DNA from 2 places in the Chromobacterium sp. ATCC 53434 genome. Region 2 is predicted to be linked to the other one. Evidence: predicted binding sites of a transcription regulator. Region 2 holds the regulator's gene; the other holds the start of a gene.

Region 1 (7,246 bases), 150 kb from region 2:
CACAATCGCGCCAGGTCGTCGGCATGAATATGGTTGCTCCAGCTGTCCTCGGCCGCGTCGATCAGCGGTTCGCCGGAGGCGAAGCGCGCCAGCGGCAGCCGCTCGTCGGCGTAGATGCCGGGCGCGCGGAGTATCGTCAGTGCCGCGCCGCGGGCGGCGGCGAAGCGGCGCAGCGTCGCCTCGGCGTCGACTCGGCGCAGCGCGCGCTCGCTCTGTGGCTTCAGCGCCGCGGTTTCGTCGAGCAGCATGCTACTTGCATCTCCATAGACCCCGCTGCTGCTGATATAGACCAGTTGCTGTGGTATGCTGTGACCTTTTGCCAGCGCGTACAATAACTTGCGCATCCTGGGGTCGTTCCGGCCCTGTCCGGGCGGCGGCGCGGTGAGCAGCACGGCATCGGCCAGGCCGGCCAGCCGTTCCAGGCTGTCGGGGCGGTCCAGGTCGGCCGGCACCGGCGTGGCGCCGAGCGCGCGCCAGCGCGAGGCGGCCTGATCGGAACGGCACAGCGCCAGCACTCGCCAGCGGGATTGCAGCAACGGCAATGCACGGCGGGCGACATCGCCGGCGCCGACAACAAGTAGGGTACGCATGGTGTGCATTTTAGCCAGAATTCGGGATTGAGAAACGACATGACTTGCCAGGTGAAGGTGCTCCCCAGTGGGCATGCATTCGGTGTGGAAGCGCACGAAACCATTCTTGAAGCCGCGCTGCGTCAGGGCATAGGCCTGCCCTACGGTTGCCGCGACGGCGCCTGCGGCGCCTGCAAGGGCAAGGTGGTGGACGGCGAAGTCAGCCAGGACGGTTTCCAGGAAAAGGCGTTGACGCCGGCCGAGCAGGCGCAGGGCATGGCCCTGTTCTGCTGTGCGCGGCCGCAGGGCGATGTCAGCATCGAGGTGCGCGAAGTCACCGGCGCCGGCGACATGCAGATCAAGACGCTGCCGTGCCGCGTCGAAAAGATCGAGAAGATTCACGATGTGGCGGTGCTGAAGTTGAAGCTGCCGGTGTCGGAGCGGCTGCAGTTCCGCTCCGGCCAGTATATCGACATCCTGATGAAGGACGGCAAGAAGCGCAGCTTCTCGATCGCCAACGCGCCGCATGACGACGCCTTCCTGGAGTTACACATCCGCCATCAGCCGGGCGGCTCCTTCTCCGAATACGTGTTCCAGCAGATGAAGGAGCGCGAAATCATGCGCTTCAAGGGGCCGCTCGGCTCCTTCTTCCTGCGGGAGGACTCGGACAAGCCCATCATTCTGATCGCCAGCGGCACCGGCTTCGCGCCGGTGAAGGGCATCATCGAGCACGCCATCCATCACGGCATCACCCGGCCGATGGTCTTCTATTGGGGCGCCCGCAGCAAGGCCGACCTGTATATGGCCGACCTGGCCGAAGGCTGGGCCGCCGTGCATCCGCACATCCGCTATGTTCCGGTGTTGTCCGAGGCGCTGCCGGAGGACGGCTGGACCGGCCGCGCCGGCTTTGTGCACCAGGCGGTGCTGGAGGATTTCGCCGACCTGTCCGGCCATCAGGTCTACGCCTGCGGCGCGCCGGTGATGGTCGAGGCGGCGCACGGCACCTTCACCCGCGAGCGGGGCTTGCCGAACGATGAATTCTTCTCCGACGCCTTCTTCCTGGCCAAGGACATGAACAGCGGCGCCAAGTAGACAAGGTTCTGATTTGTATACATAAAGCCCCCGGCTAGCAGCCGGGGGCTTTTTATTTGCGCAGCATCAAACGGGGCGGGGCCGCGGTTTGACATGGGTCAATATCATTAATGGCGGGATGGTTATTATGTCATCGGCAATCAAACGGGCCACAGGCCCAAAAGGAGGAGACCATGGAGTTGTTGACCCTGCTGTTGTCCGACGACGTGGGCCGCCTGAGCCTATTGACGATCGTGGTGACCACTGTGGTGGTGCTGGGTGCGTTGTGGGTGATCTTCAGGAATATCAACCGGCCCGGCAAGTGACAGTCGTCGTTTGAGTTTTCGCATTTCCTCTTGATGTGTGTGTTGGCGGGTACGGTGGTGGGCCGTATCCGCCTCTTTTTTTGCCGCGCCGGCGGCGAACTTCCACGGTGTTCGTCGGGTCCCTCAATAATGCCATTGAACTGGGCAATGCCAAGCAACTTTGTCCCTGTACTGGCCGATGCGCATCGTCATCTTGTTAAGCCTTTGATTCTAATATTCATTTAATCCTTTCTTGCCGTAAGTCATGGTGTCGCCGATGCCACCGGTCGGTTGACGCTATAGCACCTATGCTGAACCTGGCGCCGAGGCCGACGCCACGGTATGACGCCTTGCTGCAAGCCTTGGTCGCATTTCCCGCTAGTGGGCGTTTTGTCCCGCTTGCCCGCTTGACGCAAATCAATCTCGCCCGCGACAGCTGTGGAACGGCCGTTTTAATCGCGTATACCATTATTTCAGATGATAAGAATTTAATAATAAACAGAGAAAAAGCACGGTTCACATCCCTCGATTGGAGAATGAAAATGTCCACTGAAACTGCAAGCCAGGCCGGCCTAGTAGAAGGCGCCGCGCCCAGGCTGAAGCTGGGCGCGCTGACGGCGCTGGTCGTCGGCTCGATGATAGGCGGCGGCATCTTTTCGCTGCCGCAGAACATGGCGGCCGGCGCCAGCGCCGGCGCCATCCTGATCGGCTGGGCCATCACCTTCGTCGGCATGCTGGCGCTGGCCTTCGTGTTCCAGATGCTGGCCTCGCGAAAGCCGGAAGTCTCCGGCGGCGTCTATGGCTACGCCAGGGCCGGCTTCGGCGACTATATGGGCTTCAACTCGGCCTGGGGCTACTGGATTTCAGCCTGGATCGGCAACGTCTCCTACTTTGTGGTGATGTTCTCGGCGCTGGCCTTCTGGGTGCCGGCCTTCGGCGACGGCAACACGCCGATCGCCATCGCCTGCGCCTCGGTGCTGCTGTGGAGCCTGCACTTCCTGGTGCTGCGAGGCGTGCATGGCGCGGCCTTCATCAACACCATCACCACCGTCGCCAAGCTGGTGCCGCTGGCGCTGTTCATCGGCCTGATCGTGTTCGCCTTCAAGGTCGATACCTTCAGCCTGGACTTCTGGGGCAACGCCAAGCTCGGCTCCGTCGTCGACCAGGTCAAGAGCACGATGCTGGTGACGGTCTGGGTCTTCATCGGCATCGAGGGCGCCTCGATGTTCTCCGGCCGCGCCGAGAGCATGCGGGATGTCGGCAAGGCGACGGTGATCGGCTTCCTGCTGACCATCGCGCTGTTGGTCGCCGTGTCGGTGCTGTCGCTGGGCGTGATGAGCCAGGCGGAACTGGCCGCGCTGAAGAACCCGTCCACCGCCTATGTGCTGCAAAAGGCCTTCGGCCCGGTTGGCGCCAACCTGATGAACGCCGGTCTGGTGATCTCGGTCGGCGGCGCGCTCTTGGCCTGGACGCTGCTGGCCGCCGAGGCGCCCTACCTCGCAGGCAAGGACGGCGTGATGCCCAAGGTGTTCGGCACCGTCAACGCCAACGACACGCCGGCGGCCTCGCTGTGGCTGACCAACGGCCTGATCCAGCTGTTCCTGCTGATCACGCTGAAGAGTTCGGCCGGCTACCTGGCGCTGCTGTCGCTGGCCACCTCGATGATCTTGATCCCCTACCTGTTGTGCGCCGGCTACTCCTGGCTGGTGGCCAGCCGAGGCGAGGGCTATGCCGCCGGCGAGAGCCGGGCCAAGGAGTTCTGGACCGCGGTGCTGGCCACCGTCTACGGCGGTTGGCTGATCTACGCCGCCGGTCCCAAATACCTGTTCCTGTCCATGGTGCTGTACGCCCCGGGCCTGTTGTTCTACCTGTGGGCCAAGAAAGAGCAGGGCCAGAAGCCGTTCAATTTGATCGAGGCCGTGCTGGCCGCCATCGTGGTGGTGCTGGCGCTGATCGCGGTCTACATGCTGAGCGCCGGCCAGATCGGCCTGTAGGCGAAAGATTTCGAATCCAGTCATGGGGGCGGTTCGCCCGCCCCTGCAGTCCAACAAGAATCAAGGAGTATCGTCATGACCAAATTTGGTGTCCATTCCGAATGCGGCAAGCTGCGAACCGTGATGGTGTGCCGTCCCGGCCTCGCCCACAAGCGGCTGACCCCCGACAACTGCCACGATCTGCTGTTCGACGACGTGATCTGGGTGGAGCGCGCGCAGAAGGACCATGCCTATATGGTCGAGCAGATGCGCGCCCGCGGCATCGAAGTGATCGAGGTGCACGAAGCCCTGGCCAAGGTGCTGGACGACAAGGCCGCCCGCGACTGGGTGCTGGACCGCAAGGTCAAGGCCGACAACGTCGGCATCGGCATGCTGCAGGACCTGCGCAGCTGGCTGAAGGAAATGCCGTCGACCCAGCTGGCCGAGCACCTGGTCGGCGGCATCGCCAAGTTCGAGCTGCCCTTCGACCCGAAAGGCCTGTTCGGCGGCTATCTGGACCGTTCCGACTTCGTGCTGCCGCCGGTGCCCAACAGCCTGTTCCAGCGCGATCCGTCGTGCTGGATTTACGAGGGCGTGACGCTGAACCCGATGTATTGGCCGGCGCGCCGTCAGGAAACGCTGCTGCTGCAGGCGATCTACCAGTTCCATCCCTACTTCGCCGGCAAGGTCAACATCTGGTGGGGCGGCTGCGATTCCGATCACGGCCCGGCCACGCTGGAGGGCGGCGACGTGATGCCGATAGGCAACGGCGTCGTGCTGATCGGCATGGGCGAGCGCACCAGCCCGCAGGCGGTGGTGCAGGTGGCCAAGCGCGTATTGCACCGCGAAGGCGGCGCCCGTCGCGTCATCGCCTGCCAGATGCCGAAATCGCGCGCGGCGATGCATCTGGACACCGTGTTCAGCTTCCTCGACATCGATCTGCTGTCGGTGTTCCCGGATGTGGTCGACGACATCAGCTGCACCAGCATGTACGCCGGCGACCGCGAGGGCGAGGTGCGTTTCGAGCGCCACGAGGGCATGAAGCTGGTGGACGTGGTGCGCGAGGCGCTGGGCCTTCGCGAGATCCGCGTGATCCAGACCGGCGGCGACGCCTATCAGCGCGAACGCGAGCAGTGGGACGACGGCAACAACGTGGTGGCGCTGGATCGCCGCGTGGTGGTGGCCTACGACCGCAACACCTACACCAACCGCCTGATGCGCGAGCACGGCGTCGAAGTGATCGAGATTCCGGCCTCCGAGCTGGGCCGCGGTCGCGGCGGCGGCCACTGCATGACCTGCCCGATCATCCGCGACGAAGTGAAGCTGTAAGGCTGTTTCGCCCGGCCGGCGCGACCGGCCGGGATACAAGAACCGTTTCATCCAGGACTGGGCCGCCGGCTCCCGCGGGAGCGACGGCGAGCCTGCCCGGACACACATCAGGAGCAATACCATGGCTTTCAATCTGCGCAACCGCAACTTCCTGAAAATGCTGGATTTCACCCCGCGCGAAATCCGCTACCTGCTGGACCTGTCGCGCGACCTGAAGCGCGCCAAGTACACCGGCACCGAGCAGCAGCACCTGAAGGGCAAGAATGTCGCCCTGATCTTCGAAAAGACCTCGACCCGCACCCGCTGCGCCTTCGAAGTGGCTTGCTTCGACCAGGGCGCCAATGTGTCCTATCTCGGGCCGTCCGGCTCGCAGATCGGCCACAAGGAGTCGATGAAGGACACCGCCCGCGTGCTGGGCCGGATGTACGACGCGATCGAATACCGCGGCTACAGCCAGGACATGGTCGAGCACGAGCTGGCCGCCTACGCCGGCGTGCCGGTATACAACGGCCTGACCGACGAATACCACCCGACCCAGATGCTGGCCGACGTGCTGACGATGTGGGAGCACAGCGACAAGCCGATCTCGCAGATCCGCTACACCTATCTCGGCGACGCCCGCAACAATATGGGTAATTCGCTGCTGGTGATCGGCTCCAAACTGGGCATGGACGTGCGCATCGGCGCGCCCAAGCATCTGTGGCCGACCGACGAACTGGTGGCCGAGTGCCGCGAGATCGCCAAGCGCACCGGTGCCCGCATCACCCTGACCGAGGACCCGAAGGAAGCAGTCAAGGGCACTGATTTCGTCCATACCGACGTCTGGGTGTCGATGGGCGAGCCGGCCGAGGTCTGGGCCGAGCGCATCAAGCTGCTGAAACCCTATCAGGTCAACCGCGAGCTGATGGCCGCCTCCGGCAATCCGCGCGTGATGTTCATGCACTGCCTGCCGGCCTTCCACAACAGCGAGACCAAGGTCGGCAAGGAAATCGCCGCCCAGTATCCGGAGTTGGCGAACGGCATCGAAGTGACCGAGGAAGTGTTCGAGTCCGAGGCCTGCATCGCCTTCGAGCAGGCGGAGAACCGCATGCACACCATCAAGGCCATCCTGGTGTCCACGCTGGGCGATTGACGGTTCAGACCGGTCGGCGGCCGGCGCGAGCCGGCCGCATCGAGCATCGACCGGCCGAGGCCTGCCGACTGGAAGCCTTGGCCGGTGTCGTTGGAAGAATGAGGAAGGAAGAATGATGAGAGTCGTCGTAGCTTTGGGCGGCAACGCCCTGCAACGCCGTGGCGAGGCCATGACCGCCGACAACCAGCGCGCCAACGTCAAGGTGGCCGCCGAGCAGTTGGCCGCCGTGACCCGGCTCGGCCACAATTTGGTGATGTGCCACGGCAACGGGCCGCAGGTCGGCCTGTTGGGTCTGCAGAACGACGCCTACGCGCGCCATGTCGACGGCAAGGTGACGCCGTATCCGCTGGACGTGCTCGGCGCGCAGACCGAGGGCATGATCGGCTACATGATCGAGCAGGAGCTCGGCAATGTGCTGCCGTTCGAGGTGCCGCTCGCCACCATCCTGACCCAGACCGAAGTCGACGCCGGCGATCCGGCGTTCAAGAATCCGACCAAGTTCGTCGGTCCGGTGTACGCCAGGGAGGAGGCCGAGACGCTGGCCGCCGCCAACGGCTGGACGGTCAAGGCCGACGGCGAGTACTACCGTCGCGTGGTGCCGAGTCCGAAGCCGAAGCGCATCTTCGAGATGCGGCCGATCAAGTGGCTGATCGAGAAGGGCGCGGTGGTGATCGCCGCCGGCGGCGGCGGCATTCCGACGATGTATCAGGGCGACAAGCTGGTCGGCGTCGAGGCGGTGATAGACAAGGACCTGGCCTCGGCGCTGCTGGCGCGCGAGGTCGAGGCCGACTATTTCGTCATCGCCACCGACGTCAAGACCGTGTTTGTCGGCTGGGGCACGCCGGAGGCCAGGGCGATACGCCGCGC
Region 2 (7,246 bases):
AAAGTCATTGTGCTTTTTCTTCTCTACGCGGATGGCGTCGAGGTTGAGCGACGCGCGCTGGATAACACTGCCTGCGCGGCGAGCGGCTTTAACCGCGACATTGAGCATCGGATGCATTGACGGCCTCTACACTTGAACGATGGGCGGGTGTCCGTCGATGACGCGACACCCGCCAGTAACAATCTGGGTTAAGGAACAAAAAAACCCGACGCCTGGGCGCGGGCTTTTGATATATGCCCGCTATTTTAATGTGAAAACGCCAATGAATAAACCCCAAGTACCTGATTTTCTGCAAAACATCCGCGTAGTGCTGGCCCGCCCCAACCATCCGGGCAACATCGGCTCGGCCGCGCGCGCGATGAAAACCATGGGATTGAGCCGGCTGTACCTGGTTGAACCGAAAGCGTTTCCCAGCGACGAAGCGACCACGCTGGCCTCCGGCGCAGCCGATCTGCTGGAACGCGCCGTCGTGGTCGGCACGCTGTCGGAAGCGCTGGCCGACGTCACCGTCGCCTGCGCGCTGACCAGCCGCCGCCGCGAACTGACCACGCCGCTGGCGACGCCGCGCCAGACCGCGCCGGAACTGATCGCCCGCGCCCGCGACGGCGAACAGGTGGCCCTGGTGTTCGGCAATGAGACCTTCGGCCTGTCGATAGAGGAAGTGGAGCAGTGCAACCGGCTGCTGACGATACCCGGCAATCCGGACTACTTCTCGCTGAACCTGGCGATGGCGGTGCAGGTGATGACCTACGAGTTGTTCAGCCATACCGGCGTCGACGTCGAATACCTGCGCCCCGACGGCGAGGCCGCCACCCAGGGCGAGGTCGAGGGCATGTGCGGCCACCTGGGACAGGCGATGGACGACATCGGCTACCTCCAGCGCCGCAACGGCGAGCGGCTGATGCGGCGGATGCGCACCTTGTTCAACCGCGCCGGACTGTTGCGCGAGGAGATCGACATCTTGCGCGGCTTCTTCAAGCAGGTTCAGCGCGCCGCCGACGGCAGCCTGAAACGGGATGGCGACTGAAACCGTCCCCGACCTGCCCTGCGCGCACCCTGCGGTGCGCGATCTCGCCTTTCTGCTGACCTCCCCCTCCCCTTGGCATTGCGGCGACGAGCTGCCGGCGTGGCGGCTCCTGGGCGAGGACGGCCCGGCGCGCTTAAGCCGGCTGGCGCGGGACCCGGCCCCGCTGCTGGCCTGGCTCGCCGACGGCGACGGCAAGCGGCTATTAATCCGGCAGTAATAATCCGTACAGATTGTATACTTCCGGCATGGAAAAAATCGATGTGCGCAAGCTTGAACTGGCCGCCCGTGAGCAGCTGAGGCGTACCGCTATCCGGATGTACAAGCGAGGCCGGTCTCAAGCCAGTATTGCCGAAGAACTCGGGCTGCGCCGCCCCACCATTTCCGCCTGGGTGGTGCGTGAGGCAGCACTAGGTGCGCAGGGATTCAAAGAACAGAAGCGCGGTCGCGCCGAAGGCACCGGCCGTCGGCTGACCGAGGCGCAGGAAGCCCGGATCAAGCAGGACATCGTGGATCGCACGCCAGACCAGATGAAGCTGAGGTTTGCCCTGTGGAGTGCTCAGGCGGTCAAGGCTGTAATCAAGCAGATGTTTCTGATCGATCTGCCGATCCGTACTGTCCGTCTGTACTTGGCCCGCTGGGGCTTTACGCCGCAGCGCCCGCTCAAACGCGCTTATGAGCAGCGACCGGCAGCAGTCGAGAAATGGCTCAAGGAGGAATACCCGGCTATCGTCGCGCGTGCCAAAGCGGAAATGGCTGAAATCAGCTGGGGCGACGAATCGGCGGTGTCGAGTGTTGAGCACTTTCCGCGTGGCTACGCCCCAAAAGGCCAAACCCCAGTTCTGGTGTTATCCCAATCGAAAAGAGCGCGCATCAACTTGATTTCGGCCATTACCAACCAAGGCAAGATGCGCTTCATGCTGTACCGGGAGACCTTGACGGCCCGGGTGCTGATCAAGTTTCTGATGCGGCTGATCCGTGATGCTGGCGGCAAGAAGGTGTTCTTGATCCTCGACAACTTGCGCGTGCATCACAGCAAGCTGGTGCAAGCATGGTTGGAGGAGGAAGAGAACAAGAAGGCGATTGAGTTGTTCTTCCTGCCCAGCTACTCACCGGAACTGAACCCGGATGAATACTTGAACGGCGACCTGAAGGCCAGAATGAGCGCAGGTGAGCCGGTTCGATCAGACGGTCAACTTCAAGGGAAAGTGCTGTCCCATTTACGCTCATTGCAGAAGCAGCCGGCCAGAATCCGGTCGTACTTCCGGCATGAAAAAATCCGCTACGCGGCATGAGCTTTCTGTACGGTATTTGACTGCCGGATTAATAGGTCGATATGCTGAACGACTTTTCTATTTCTGGTTCCGCCACGCGCCGCACATCCGCGTCGCCGCGGAAAACCTGATTGTCATCGACAGCGGGCGCCGCACGGTGGGCGAGTTCGACTTCCTGCTGTGGCTGGACGGCGAGCCGTGGCACCTGGAGACCGCCAGCAAATTCTATCTGCAATTGGGCGACGGAGCCGACTCGCTGGTCGGTCCCGGCCTTCGCGACGCCTGGCGGTTGAAAGCGACCAAACTTGCCACACAATTGCGTCTGAGCCGCCATCCGGACGCCGCCGCGCGGCTGCCGGACGGTTTCGCCGACTGCCATGCCGGCGCCCGGCTGACCGGCTGGCTGTTCTTTCCAGCGGATCACGCCTTGCCGCCGCCGCTGGCGCCGGACGCCTTGCGCGGCTGGCACGCGCCGCTGGCCGAGACATGGCCCCGGCGCCGCGACGACTCGCGCTGGGCCTGGCTGCCGCGGCTGTCCTGGCTGGCCCCGGCGTGGCTGGAGCGGGCCGACACGCTGGACGAGGCGGCGCTGCGCGAGCGGCTGCTGGCCTGCCCGTCGCCGCAATTGGTGGCCGAGTTGCAGCCGGACGGCGACGGCCGCTGGCGGGAGGCCGCCCGCGGCTTCGTCACGCCGCCCGGGTGGCCCGATCCGCAGCGGCTGGCCGCACTGCGCGCCCTGATCGCCGGCCAGGCCGGTTGAAGACATGAAAAAAGGCAGGCCCATGGCCTGCCTTGCTCGATGCGGCGCCCGCCGGGCTCAATGGCCGCTGGCGTGCAGGCAACCGGAAATCAGGTCCTTCAGATCCTGCACCCGCACCAGCTGGATGTGCTTGTGGTCGACGGTGATCCAGCCCTGCTGCTGGAATTTCGACAGCGTGCGGCTGACCGTTTCCAGTTTCAGGCCAAGGAAGCTGCCGATTTCCTCGCGGCTCATCCGCAGGATGAAGTCGTTGGCGGCGAAGCCCCGGGTGGACAGCCGCTGCGACAGATTCAGCAGGAAGGCGGCGATGCGCTCCTCCGCCTTCATATTGCCAAGCAACAGCATCACGTTCTGGTCGCGGACGATCTCTCGGCTCATCAGCCGGTAGAAATGGTGCTGCAGGCTGGGAATGTCGCGGCTCAGCATCTCCATCCGGCTGAACGGCAGCTCGCACACCTCGCTGTCCTCCAGCGCGATCGCGTCGCAGCTGTGGCTGCTGGTGGAAATGCCGTCCAGCCCCATCAGCTCGCCCGACATCAAAAAGCCGGTGACCTGCTCGCGACCGTCCTGGCTGGCGACCGAGGTCTTGAAAAAGCCGGTGCGCACCGCGTACAGCGATTTGAACCCCTCGCCGCTGCGGAACAGGTACTCGCCGCGCTTCAGGCGGCGGCTCTGGCGGATCACCGTGTCCAGCTGGCTCATTTCCTCGCGGTTGAGTCCGACCGGCAGGCATAGCTCGCGCAGACTGCAGCTGGAGCAGGAGATTTTCAGTGAATGCAGGGAAGTTTGATTTTGTTCAGACATGCTGTGTTTGCCGCAAGCCGTCGAAGCTTGACCCTTGTCAATACGGAATTCGCAGGTTTTCCGCAAATTTACCAGTCCACCAGAAGTTTTACCATCCGAATACGACATGAAAACCACCCGTCCATTTTCTCCCGCCCATTTCGAGTTCGATCGGGAACTGATCGAACGCCTCGAAGGATCGGGACCAAGATACACGTCCTACCCGACCGCGGACCGCTTCACGCCGGGCTTTTCCGCTGACAATTACCAGCACAGTCTGCGCCAGCGCCGGATCGGAGCCAATCGCAAACCTTTATCATTGTACGCTCATATACCGTTTTGCAACACAATTTGTTATTACTGTGGCTGCAACAAGATCATCACCAAAAACAAGAGCCTAGCCGATCGCTACCTCGACTATCTGGAGCGGGAAATCCGCCTGACGGCCGAGGCGCTGGGCTGCCGCGAAAAGGTGATACAGCTGCATTTCGGCGGCGGCACGCCGACTTTCCTGTCCGACGTCCAGCTCGAGCGCCTGATGGGCATGCTGCAGGACAACTTCACGTTCCTGAGCGACGGAGAATATTCCATCGAGATCGATCCGCGCAAGGTTAAGCGTGAAACAATGTTCAAGCTGGCAGAATATGGCTTCAACCGGATCAGCGTCGGCGTGCAGGACTTCAATCCCGAAGTGCAGCGGGCGGTCAACCGCATCCAGAGCGAGGCCGAGACCCGCGCGGTGATCGAGGCCGGCCGCGAGGCCGGCATGAAATCGGTCAGCCTGGACCTGATCTACGGCCTGCCGCTGCAGAGCCGCGACTCGATGCGGCAGACGCTGGACGCCGCGATCGCGCTCGATCCCGACCGGCTGGCGCTGTACAACTACGCCCACCTGCCATCGGTCTTCATGCCGCAGCGGCGCATCGTCGAGGCCGAGCTGCCGTCATCGGCGGTCAAGCTGGACATCCTGCAGGACGCGGTGCGGACGCTGACCGACGCCGGCTACGTCTTCATCGGCATGGACCATTTCGCCAAGCCGGACGACGAATTGGCGGTCGCCCTGCGCCAGGGCCGGCTGCAACGCAATTTCCAGGGCTACTCGACCCACGCCGACTGCGACATGCTGGGCTTCGGCGTCTCGGCCATCGGCAAGGTCGGCTCCTGTTACAGCCAGAACGACAAGACGCTGGACGATTATTACGCCGCGCTGGACCAGGGCCGGCTGCCGGTGGCGCGCGGACTGGAGCTGGACAACGACGACGTGCTGCGCCGAACCGTCATCCAGGGCCTGATGTGCCGCTTCTCGCTGTCGGTGGAGGCGATAGAAGAGGTGCACGGCATCAATTTCGCCCAGTATTTTGCGGCGGAAATGCCACAGATTCGCGATTTCCAACAGCAAGGCCTGCTGTCCTTCGACGGCGACTTCCTGATGGTGGAGCCGAAAGGCCGCTTCCTGATCCGCAATATCGCGATGATTTTCGACCGCCACCTGCGCGAGCGCCAGACCCAGGCGCGCTATTCCCGAACCATCTGACCATCCCCTCCGGGCGCCGACGGCGCCCGGCTCCCGGCTCGAACGGCCAGTCCCGCCGCTTGTAACTGATGCGCCTGCTCAAAATCTTTTCGCGAGCAGCCCGCCCGGGCCGCTGCCGGTAGAGACTTTGAACAGGCTCTATACAGTAAAGGAGCTGCATCCCCGTTTCCTCGCCGTTCGCCCCCCCGCCGCCGCGCCACGACCGGTCCGCGGAAGGAGTTAGCCATGTCCACCCCCATCGTCCGGCTGATGCAGCGCCTCAGCTACCCGAAGCGCTTCGCCGTGATCGGCCTGGTCTTCGCCGTCGCCCTGCTCTACCTGGTGTACGGCCTGTATCGCAGCAACCAGGACAATATCGAGTCCACCGCCAAGGAGAGGGTGGGGGTCGCCTATATGCAGCCGCTGACCGCGGTGCTGGCGCAGGCCCAGCAGGGACAGGAGCTGTCGGTGCGCGCGGCGCTCGGCGACGCCCAGGCCAACAGCGAGCTGCCGTCGGCCGTTCAGCGATTGCAGGAGCGGTGGCAGGCGCTGCAGGACGTCAACGGCCGGCTCGGCGCCGAGTTGGCCAGCGACGCCGCCTGGAAGGACGCCGCCGCGGCCTGGAACAAGCTGAAAGCCGTCCAGTCCGCCCAGCCTTCGCAATGGATAGCCGCCTACGGCACTCTCAGCGACAAGCTGAACAATCTGATCGGCGCCGTCAGCGACAACTCCAACCTGACGCTGGATCCCGACATCGACACCTATTACCTGATGGACGCCGCCACCGCCAAGCTGACCACGCTGATCAGCCATCTGGGCGAGGCCAACGCCGTCGCCGCGCAGGCCGAAGCCAACCATGCGCTCGATCCCGCCCAGCGCGACCGCCTGGTGGAGCTGCGGCCGCTGATCGCCGAAGTCAACGACGGCCTGGCCGGCGACATCGCCAAGGCCGTCGCCTACAACGCCGGACTGAAAGCGGACATGTCGTCGCAGGGCGACCGGCTGGCGGCGCTGCTGAAAAGCCAGTTGCCGGCGATAGACGACGCCGTCGGCGGCAAGACCGGCGCCGGCGGGCTGAAAGTGGCCGGACACAGCGCCGACGCCGCCCAGGTGGTCTCCGCCTATATCGCCGGCGGCCTGGCGCGGCTGGACCAACTGCTGCAGGAGCGGATAGACCGCACCGCCAGCCAGCGCAACAGCTATATCGCCATCGGCGTCGCGGCGATGCTGCTGGCCATCTTCCTGTTCCACCAGCTCTACCTGTCGATCACGCTGCAGTTGGGCGGCGAGCCCGGCTATGTGCAGCAAGTGGTGGAACAGCTGGCGGCGGGCAGGCTGGACACCCGCATCCACCTGCGCGAGCGCGACGAGCTCAGCCTGCTGGCGGCGATCCGCCAGATGCGCAATCAGCTGCGCGAAACGGTGACCCAGATGCTGGAAACCTCGGGCGAGGTCAAGCGGGCGGCCGACGCGATGGCGCACAGCGCGCAAAGCATCACCGCCGGCAGCGCCCAGCAGAGCGAGGCGGCCGCCAGCATGGCCGCGGCGATAGAAGAGCTGAGCACCAGCCTGTCCGAGTGCGCGACGCAGTCGGAACAGGTCGACAAGCTGTCCACCGACGCCGCCAGCCGCTCGTCGGACGGCAACCGGGTCATCGCCGCCACCGCCAGCAGCATGGACGGCATCGTTCGCGACGTGTCCTCGGTGTCCGACACCATCAGCGACCTCGGCCGGCAGTCGGAGTCCATCGCCGGCATCGTCGACGTGATACGCGACGTCGCCGAACAGACCAATCTGTTGGCGCTGAACGCGGCCATCGAGGCGGCGCGCGCCGGCGAGATGGGCCGCGGCTTCGCCGTCGTCGCCGACGAAGTGCGCAAGCTGGCCGAACG

What was found. Region 2 encodes FNR, which switches genes on or off when oxygen is low (the NO sensors DNR and NnrR bind a similar motif). Its sites were predicted from a motif close to TTGATNNNNATCAA; they were not measured.
Region 1: CXB49_RS02365 (DUF3149 domain-containing protein) is a predicted target of FNR. The motif match lies at 1,750-1,763, and genes of this name have one in related genera.

Annotation. Positions count from the first base shown of each region.
Region 1 is NZ_CP025429.1:542,022-549,267, forward strand. Features, by position in the region: gene CXB49_RS02355 (SDR family oxidoreductase) at 1-590, opposite strand, end outside; gene CXB49_RS02360 (CDP-6-deoxy-delta-3,4-glucoseen reductase) at 630-1,661, shown strand; gene CXB49_RS02365 (DUF3149 domain-containing protein) at 1,835-1,966, shown strand; gene arcD (arginine-ornithine antiporter) at 2,488-3,939, shown strand; gene CXB49_RS02375 (arginine deiminase) at 4,015-5,247, shown strand; gene CXB49_RS02380 (ornithine carbamoyltransferase) at 5,369-6,379, shown strand; gene arcC (carbamate kinase) at 6,495-7,246, shown strand, end outside.
Region 2 is NZ_CP025429.1:695,927-703,172, reverse strand. Features, by position in the region: gene CXB49_RS03185 (inositol monophosphatase family protein) at 1-117, opposite strand, end outside; gene CXB49_RS03180 (RNA methyltransferase) at 263-1,027, shown strand; gene CXB49_RS03175 (hypothetical protein) at 1,017-1,244, shown strand; gene CXB49_RS03170 (IS630 family transposase) at 1,273-2,319, shown strand; gene CXB49_RS03165 (DUF1853 family protein) at 2,294-3,058, shown strand; gene fnr (fumarate/nitrate reduction transcriptional regulator Fnr) at 3,116-3,862, opposite strand; gene hemN (oxygen-independent coproporphyrinogen III oxidase) at 3,969-5,375, shown strand; gene CXB49_RS03150 (methyl-accepting chemotaxis protein) at 5,601-7,246, shown strand, end outside.